Regions from separate parts of the Micromonospora sp. DT201 genome, predicted to be linked through region 2. Evidence: riboswitches for the same ligand, from Rfam matches in the RefSeq annotation. Region 2 holds a riboswitch; the other holds the start of a gene.
The links. A riboswitch is a leader RNA that binds a small molecule or an ion and turns the genes downstream of it on or off. The one in region 2 is predicted to bind cobalamin.
Positions count from the first base shown of each region.

Region 1: another riboswitch for cobalamin. It lies ahead of ACLQ28_RS17590 (ribonucleoside-diphosphate reductase subunit alpha); the one in region 2 lies ahead of ACLQ28_RS13895 (acyl-CoA thioesterase).

Region 1 covers NZ_JBNCKP010000009.1:189,212-193,468, reverse strand. The annotation lists gene ACLQ28_RS17595 (ribonucleotide-diphosphate reductase subunit beta) at 1-219, opposite strand, end outside; gene ACLQ28_RS17590 (ribonucleoside-diphosphate reductase subunit alpha) at 267-2,585, opposite strand; cobalamin riboswitch at 2,782-2,998, opposite strand; gene ACLQ28_RS17585 (enolase C-terminal domain-like protein) at 3,337-4,257, shown strand, end outside.
Region 2 covers NZ_JBNCKP010000006.1:113,238-117,494, forward strand. The annotation lists gene ACLQ28_RS13885 (LutC/YkgG family protein) at 1-532, shown strand, start outside; gene ACLQ28_RS13890 (hypothetical protein) at 582-1,256, opposite strand; gene ACLQ28_RS13895 (acyl-CoA thioesterase) at 1,482-1,928, opposite strand; cobalamin riboswitch at 2,122-2,335, opposite strand; gene ACLQ28_RS13900 (copper chaperone PCu(A)C) at 2,484-3,074, shown strand; gene ACLQ28_RS13905 (Dyp-type peroxidase) at 3,071-4,257, shown strand, end outside.

The sequences.
Region 1 (4,257 bases), on a different contig from region 2:
GTTGTTCGCGACGATCGTGTCGCCGGTGGCGAAGAACGCCACCAGCCGGCTGACCAGGTGCCGCTCGGCCGGCGACAGCTTGTCGAGGTCGGCGAGGTCGGCGTGCAGGTCGACCTCCTCGACCGTCCAGGTGTTGCGGATGGCGTCGCGGAACCGGTCGAAGAAGTGCGGGTAGCGCATGGGGCGGAGGGTGAGGTCCATCCCGGGGTCGAGCAGCATGTGCGTGGTCCTCGTGTCGGCGGTGTCGGCGATGGGCTCGGCGGTGGTCACTGGCAGGCCTCGCACGACTCGGGGTTCTCCAGCGAGCAGGCCAGCGCCTCCGCGTCGGTCGCCGGCGGGGCGACAACACCGACGGTGGCCTGTTGGATCCGCGTGGCGGGGCGCGAGCGCAGGTAGTAGGTGGACTTCAGCCCGGCCTTCCAGGCGTACAGGTACATCGAGGAGAGCTTGCCGATCGTCGGTGCGGCCAGGAACAGGTTGAGCGACTGGGACTGGTCGATGAACGGGGCACGGGCGGCGGCCAGGTCGATCAGCGCCCGCTGCGGCAGCTCCCACGCGGTGCGGAACAACTCCCGGACGCCGGCCGGCAACTCAGCAATGTCCTGCACCGACCCCTCGGCCCGCTTGATCGCCGACCGGATCCGGTCGGTCCACAGACCGCGGGCCTTCAGCTCGCGTACCAGAGCGGTGTTGACCTGGAGGAACTCCCCCGACAGGGTCTCGCGCTTGAACAGGTTGGACACCTGCGGCTCGATGCACTCGTAGCACCCGGCGATCGAGGCGATGGTCGCGGTCGGGGCGACCGCCACCAGCAGCGAGTTGCGCAGCCCGTACGCCTCGACCCGCTCCCGCAACACGGCCCAGCGCGCGGTCTGCGTACCCTCGACGCCCCACAGGTCGGGCTGCAACTGACCCCGCGCGGCCCGGGTCTGCCCGTACGCCGGATGCGCGCCGAAGCGGCGCGCCAGGTCGGCGGAGGTCTCCAGCGCGGTCAGGTACAGCTCCTCGCTGATCCGGGTGGACAACTCCCGCGCGACCGGGGAGTCGAACGGCAGCCGCAGTGCGAAGAACACGTCCTGCAGGCCCATCAGGCCGAGCCCGACCGGCCGCCAGCGGGGGTTGCTCGCCGCCGCCTGCGGAGTCGGGTAGTAGTTGATGTCGATGACCCGGTCGAGGAAGGTCACGGCGGTGCGGACCGTGGCGCGCAGCCGCTCCCAGTCGATGCCGTCGTCGGTGAGGTGGGCGGCGAGGTTCACCGAACCGAGGTTGCAGACGGCGGTCTCGGCGTCACTGGACACCTCGATGATCTCGGTGCAGAGATTGGACAGGTGCACCACGTTGCCTTCTTCGGCGGTCTGGTTGCACAGTCGGTTGGCGGCGTCCTTGAAGGTCATCCAGCCGTTGCCGGTCTGGGCGAGGGTCCGCATCATCTTCCCGTACAAGTCCCGCGCCGGGACCTGCCGCACGTAGCGACCCTGCGCCTCGGCCTCCCGGTACGCGGCGTCGAAGCGCTCCCCCCACAGGTCGGGCAGCTCGGGCACCTCGTGCGGGTCGAACAGCGACCACATCTCGTCGGCCTCGACCCGGCGCATGAACTCGTCCGGGACCCAGTTGGCCAGGTTCAGGTTGTGGGTGCGCCGGGCGTCCTCGCCGGTGTTGTCCCGCAGTTGCAGGAACTCCTCGATGTCCGGGTGCCACGGCTCCAGGTAGACGCACGCCGCGCCCTTGCGCCGGCCGCCCTGGTTGACCGCGGCGACGCTCGCGTCCAGCGTGCGCAGCCACGGCACGATCCCGTTGGACTGCCCGTTCGTGCCGCGGATCAGTGCCCCCCGGGACCGGACCCGGGAGTACGCGATGCCGATGCCGCCGGCGAACTTGGACAGGTTGGCGACCTGGGCGTACCGCTTGTAGATCGAGTCCAACTCGTCGAGCGGGGAGTCGACCAGATAGCAGGAGGACATCTGGGTGTGTCGGGTCCCGGAGTTGAACAACGTCGGTGAGCTGGGCAGATAAGCCAGGCTGGACATCAGTCGGTAGAAGTCGATCGCCTCGTCCGGTGTCTGGGACAGCCCGCAGGCCACCCGCAGCAGCCAGTACTGCGGGGTCTCCAGCACCAGCCGGCTGGTGGGGTGGCGCAGCAGGTACCGGTCGTACACCGTGCGCAGGCCGAAGTACTCGAACCTCCGGTCCCCGTCCGGATCGACGGCGTCGTCGAGCATCGCGGCGTGTGCGGCGACGAACGCGGCGGTGTCGTCACCGATCAGTCCCTCGGCGTGGCCGGTCCGGATCGCCCCGCTGAACGAGGTGATGCCCTGCCGACGCACCTCCTTGTCGGCGTAGCCGGACAGGAGCCGGGCGGCGAGGCGCGAGTACTGCGGTTCCTCACCGATCATCTCGGCCGCGGTCTGGATGGACAGTCGGTCCAGCTCTGCCGTCGTCGCGCCGTCGTACAGGCCGCTGATCGTGCGGGTGGCGACACGCATCGGGTCGACGTCGGTCAGGTCGTCGGCCCACCGCTCGACCGCCCGGACGATCTTGTTCAGTTCCACGGGCTCGGTGGTGCCGTTGCGCTTGCGGACCTGCATCGGCGTCCGCCGCAGGGCCGCGTCGCCGCTGGCCGGGACTACCTCGGTGACTGTCACCACTCACTCCTCGCGAGTTCGAGACCTGATGGCCCTCGAACGCGTGGAGACAGACACCGGCGGACGCCACGCCATGCAGGCGTGGAGTCGGGTGGCGTCAGCCGTCCCACGCGGCCTCGGACCACCGCCTACCCGGGTGCGGGTACGCGGCGCGCTGGCAGGTCTTCGGACTCGCGGGCGCGACCGGGTTCACCGGTCTCCTACTGGCCGTCGCTTCCCAGACCGATTGGTGGCCCAGTGCTGATGACGGCGGTCGTTCCCACTCACCGCTGCGGGACAGTCCCGGATTTTCACCGGGTTCCCTCTTGCCTCAACCGCTCGGGATGAACGGCCGAACCAGCTGCGCTCGACACCATATATAGGGACGCTGCCGTTGTCACACCCCACATGTCGGTCCCGGGCGTGTCGGTGGCCGGCCTGGTGACGACCATCACCAACCTCGACGGCCATGCCCAGCCCTGGCCCGATGCACGGCAACCGATGCCCACACCAACGAGGCTCTGAGCAGGTGTCGACAATTCACAAAGGTGTGATGTATCGAGTCGATGGACGCAACGGACCCGACGCCTAGCCCAGCAGGGAAAGCATTAGATTTCCGCTGTTGATGGGTCATCGACGTCGTTGACTCGCCGGATCACCCATCCGTATACTCCAGATGATCATCTGATGTTTGGCCTAGTCGGGCGAGGAGCGCATGCCGCAGATCACTGCCGTCACCGTCGAGGACGTCCGCTTCCCCACCTCTCTGACCGCTGACGGCTCCGACGCCATGAACAAGGACGGCGACTACTCGGCGGCCTACGTCGTCCTGCACACCGACGGCGTCGACAGCGTGGGTGCGCCGCTCGCGGGCCACGGCCTGACCTTCACCATCGGTCGAGGCAACGACATCGTCGTCGCGGCGGCTGTCCATCAGGCCCAGCGCCTCGTGGGTCTGGACGTCGCGACGATGGCAGCCGACATGGGCGCGGTCTACCGCCTCCTCACCTCGGACTCCCAAATACGGTGGCTCGGGCCGGAGAAGGGCGTCGTCCACCTGTCGCTGGCCGCCGTGCTGAACGCGTCGTGGGACCTGGTCGCCCGGGTCGCCGCAAAGCCGCTGTGGCGGCTGCTCGTCGACATGTCCCCCGAGCAACTCGTCGACATCGCGGACCTGCGCTACCTGTCCGACGCGCTCACCCGGGACGAGGCACTGGCCATCCTGCGCGCCAAGGAGAGCACGAAGGCTGACCGTCTCGCCGAGCTCGACCGGACCGGCTACCCCGCCTACACCACCTCGGCCGGCTGGCTCGGCTACGGCGACGACAAGCTTCGCCGGCTGTGTCAGGAGGCGGTGGACTCCGGCTACGGCTATGTCAAGCTCAAGGTGGGCGCCAACCTCGACGACGACATCCGCCGGTGCGGGATCGCCCGGGAGATCCTCGGGCCGCACCGCAACCTGATGATCGACGCCAATCAGGTGTGGGACGTCGGACAGGCCATCGAGTGGGTCAAGGCCCTCGCCCAGTTCGAGCCACTGTGGATCGAGGAGCCGACCAGCCCGGACGACATCCTGGGCCACGCCGCCGTCCGCCGCGCCGTCGCTCCCATCGGAGTCGCCACCGGCGAACACTGC
Region 2 (4,257 bases):
CCGCCGGGTCGACGATCGCCGCGACCTGATCGAGGTTGTGGTCGACCGGCTGGAGGACTACCGGGCAGTCGTCCATCGCGGCATCGACGCTCTCCCCGGGCTGCTGGCCGAGGTTGACCGGCTCGCCGTACCCACCGACATCCCCGCCGATTGGCTCGCCGATTACGCCGGGCAGGTCCACCGCGACGCTCCCCCACTGTCACCGGCCCAGCTCGACGACATGGACGCGGTCCTGACCGGCTGCGCCGTGGTGGTCGCCGACACGGGCACCATCATCCTCGACGCCGGCCCGGCGCAGGGACGGCGGGCACTCACCCTGGTGCCTGACCGGCACATCTGCGTCGTCCGTACCGACCAGGTCGTCGGCCTGCTGCCGGAGGCGCTGACCCGGCTGGACCCACGCGCGCCGCAGACCTGGATCTCGGGCCCGTCCGCGACCAGCGACATCGAGCTCAACCGGGTTGAGGGGGTGCACGGCCCACGCCGGCTGGAAGTCGTCCTGGTCGGTCTCGACGGCGATCCCACCGGTTAACGCACGCCCGATTCGGCCTTCCGAGAGGCGGAGAGGACGGCGGTCGCGGTCATGCCACGGCCCGCCGTCGCCGCAGCTGCCGCGACACCAGCACCGCCCCGATCGCGACCAGCAGCGCACCGCCACCGAGGGCGGCGATCTGCACGGCAGCACTACGGCCGGGGCTGATGCCGCCCGCAGCCGGCGCGCCGGCAAGGGTCCAGTCGTGGGAGTCCTCACCCGGGCCGTACACCGCGCGTTGTCCGTTGGGACCGGTGGCCATCGAACGGTACGCGGGATTGAGGTCGGTGAGCATCCGCACCACGACGGTGACCGTGTCGACCGGCCCTGGGCAGGTGTAGTCAACGGTCACGCCGGTCCTCGCCAGGGCTTTCGGCTCTGCGACAGCGCCCAGGCAGCGCCGCGCGCCGTCAGCCACCGTGATCTGCTTGAGCAGGTACGCGGAGAACTGCTCGGACGATGCGAGCACCGCCGGATCCGTCGTTCGGTAGTCGACCGCCCCGTCGAGCAGGACGCGGTCGGGTGGCAGCAGGCCGAGCGAGACTCCGAGCAGCGTCAGGTCGTCCGGCCCGCCGACGCGCCACCGCACCCGTACGACCTCCGGCCGCTGGTCGTCGCGCGCGACGGTCACGGTCTGCGGATCGCCGGACGGATGCGCCGCCGCCGGGGCCGGCAGGGCCAGGACAGCCGCGGTGACGGCGAACGTCGCCAGCGGGAGTGCCATCACCGTGCTTCGTCGACGACGTCTGGGCAGGGACAAGAAACGCTCCGGGATTGCGGCTACAGGATTCGCGCCCCACCTTGCCGAACGGTCGGAAACGGGCAGGCCCGGGCGGGTGTTCGCCATCGGGCCACGACGTGAACAGTTTGTTGATCAAGTGGGTGAGCCGCGTCGACGCTCCGGCGGGGAAGCCTTCCAGGCGGGGCGATCCTCGGGTCCGCGACGAACTCAGCTCTCCTCCGCGCCGTCGAGCAGCGCCCGACGCAGGGCCAGCCGGTGCTCCCGGCGGATCTCCGCCTCCCGGTATCGTCGCCGGTCCCCGTCCGTCTCGGGGAGCAGCGGCGGCACCGTACGAGGCTGGCCGTCGTCGTCGATGGCGACCATGACCAGGTGGGCGGTGGCCACGTCGGTGGGCGGCACCGCCCGGTCCCACCGGTCGGCGGTCACCTTGACGGCCACCTCCATCGAGCTGCGGCCCGCCCAGGTGATCCGGGCGTCGACGTGCACGACGTCACCGACCCGCACCGCGCGCAGGAACGCGGTCTCGTCGATGGCGGCGGTCACCGCCGGCCCATCGGAATGGCGAGCGGCGACAACACCGGCGACAGAGTCGATGAGGTTGAGGATCCGGCCACCGTGCACCGTACCCATCAGGTTGGTGTGGTGCTGGTCCATGATCTGCGACAGGGTCAGGTGCGACGCCGACGGCGCCCGGCCGGCGATCGTGGTGGTGTCGTGCACAGCGGTAGTCCGTCCCTCGGGAATTCACACCACCGGAACGCGAGCACACGCTGACGAGGACGCGCCCGCACCACACGCGGAACGTCACCCGCTCAGCCCACCCGCGAGGCCGACGGCAGCGCACACGGTTGTGTACGCGGCGCCGGCAGGTCTTCGGACTCGCGGGCCTGACCGGTCGTGCCGGTCCCCTACTGGCCGTCGCTTCCCGGGCCGCTGGCCCAGTGCTGATGACGGCGGTCGTTCCCACTCACCGCTGCGGGGCAGTCCCGGATTTCCACCGGGTTCCCTCTTACGACGCCCGGCCAGTCACGACCGGGCGAACCAGCGCCGCCCGGAGCATAGCCGGTCCGGGAAGGTGTCCCTCACCGGCAGCGATCCCCCAGCGTCGGCACCGGAACGGGTCGCCCCACGAGCCCTGTGCCCGCCGGAACTTTTCACCTGGTGTGACCGACCACCCGGACGCCATACCCGTCATCGAAGGGATCGTTCATGCCCAGCACCACCCTCGCCGGCCGGCACCTCCGTTCGGCCGCCGTGATCGCCACCGCGGTACTCCTGGCCGCCGGCGTCGCGGCCTGTGGGTCGTCCGAAGACTCGCCGTCGGCTGCCCCGAGCCCGTCGGCGGTGGCGTCGGCAGGCGCGACCACAGGGGTGGTCGGCATCCGTGACCCGTGGGTGAAGGCCGCCGACAAGGGCATGACGGCAGCGTTCGGCACCCTGGTCAACGACGCGGACACCGATGTCACCATCACCGGCGCATCCACCGAGGTCTCGCCGATGGAGCTGCACGAGATGGCCATGAAGGACGGAAAAATGGTCATGCAGGCCAAGCCGGGCGGCATCGTGATCAAGGCGAAGAGCACCCATGTCCTTGAGCCCGGCGGCGACCACCTGATGCTGATGGAGGTGAAGCAGCCGGTGCGGGCCGGCGACGAGCTGACCTTCACGCTCACGTTCACCGACGGCAGGACCCAGACGTTCTCCGCGGTGGCCAAGCCGTTCACCGGTGCCCAGGAAAGCTACGCGCCCGGCCACGGGGCGAGCCCGATGCCGGGGATGAGCATGAGCCCCGCCTCATGACCTCGCAACCCACGTTCCGTCCGGTGAGCAGGCGTGGCCTGTTCACCGGCGGGGCGCTCGCCGCTGGAGGTGCCCTCGCCGGTGTGGCCGGCGTCGCCACGATCGGGACCGAACGGTCCGGGGACAGCGGGCCGACCGAGGCTGCGCTGGTCAGCGCTGTCGGCACCATGGTCGAGCCGTTTCACGGGCCCCGACAGAGCGGCGTCGCCACCGAACCGCAGGCGCACGCGTCGTTCGTGGCGCTCACCCTGCGGGCCGACACCGGCCGGGCCGAGGTGGGTCGGATGCTGCGGCTGCTGACCGATGACGCGGCCCGGCTCACCCAGGGCCGGCCAGCGCTGGCCGACACCGAAGCCGAGCTCGGGCTGCTGCCCGCACGGCTGACCGTGACCTTCGGCTTCGGCCCTGGCCTCTACCATGCAGCAGGCGTCGACGACCGGCGGCCGACATCGGTCACCGACCTGCCTCCGTTCCGCATCGACCGGCTCCAACCGGCCTGGTCGGGTGGTGACCTCCTGCTGCAGATCTGCGCGGACGACGCGATCACCGTGGCGCACGCCCAACGAGTTCTACTCAAGGACAGCCGGCCCTTCGCCACCGTCCGGTGGGTGCAGCAAGGCTTTCGCCGCAGCCCCGGCGTCGAGCCGGGCGGGCACACCCAACGCAACCTGTTCGGCCAACTCGACGGCACCGCCAACCCGCGAGCCGGGACACCGTTGGACACCGCCGTCTGGGTGTCCGACGGGCCAGCCTGGCTGCGCGACAGCACGACCCTGGTGGTACGACGGATCAGCATGAACCTGGAGACCTGGGATCTGCTCGGTCGCACCGATCGCGAAGTCGCCGTCGGCCGTCGCCTCGACACCGGCGCCCCGCTCACCGGCACCGCCGAACACGACGAACCCGACTTCGCCGCCACCGACACCGACGGCCTCACCGTCATCCCCGACTTTTCCCACCTGACCCGCGCCCACGTCACCGACGACCGGCAGAAGATCCTGCGCCGGCCCTACAACTACGACGGCGTGCCGACAGCGGAGGGCCACGCCGACAGCGGCCTGATCTTCACCTCCTACCAGGCGGACATCGCCCGGCAGTTCCTGCCGATCCAACGCCGGCTGGCCGACCGGGATCTGCTCAACGAATGGACCACCCCGATCGGGTCCGCCGCCTTCGCCATCCC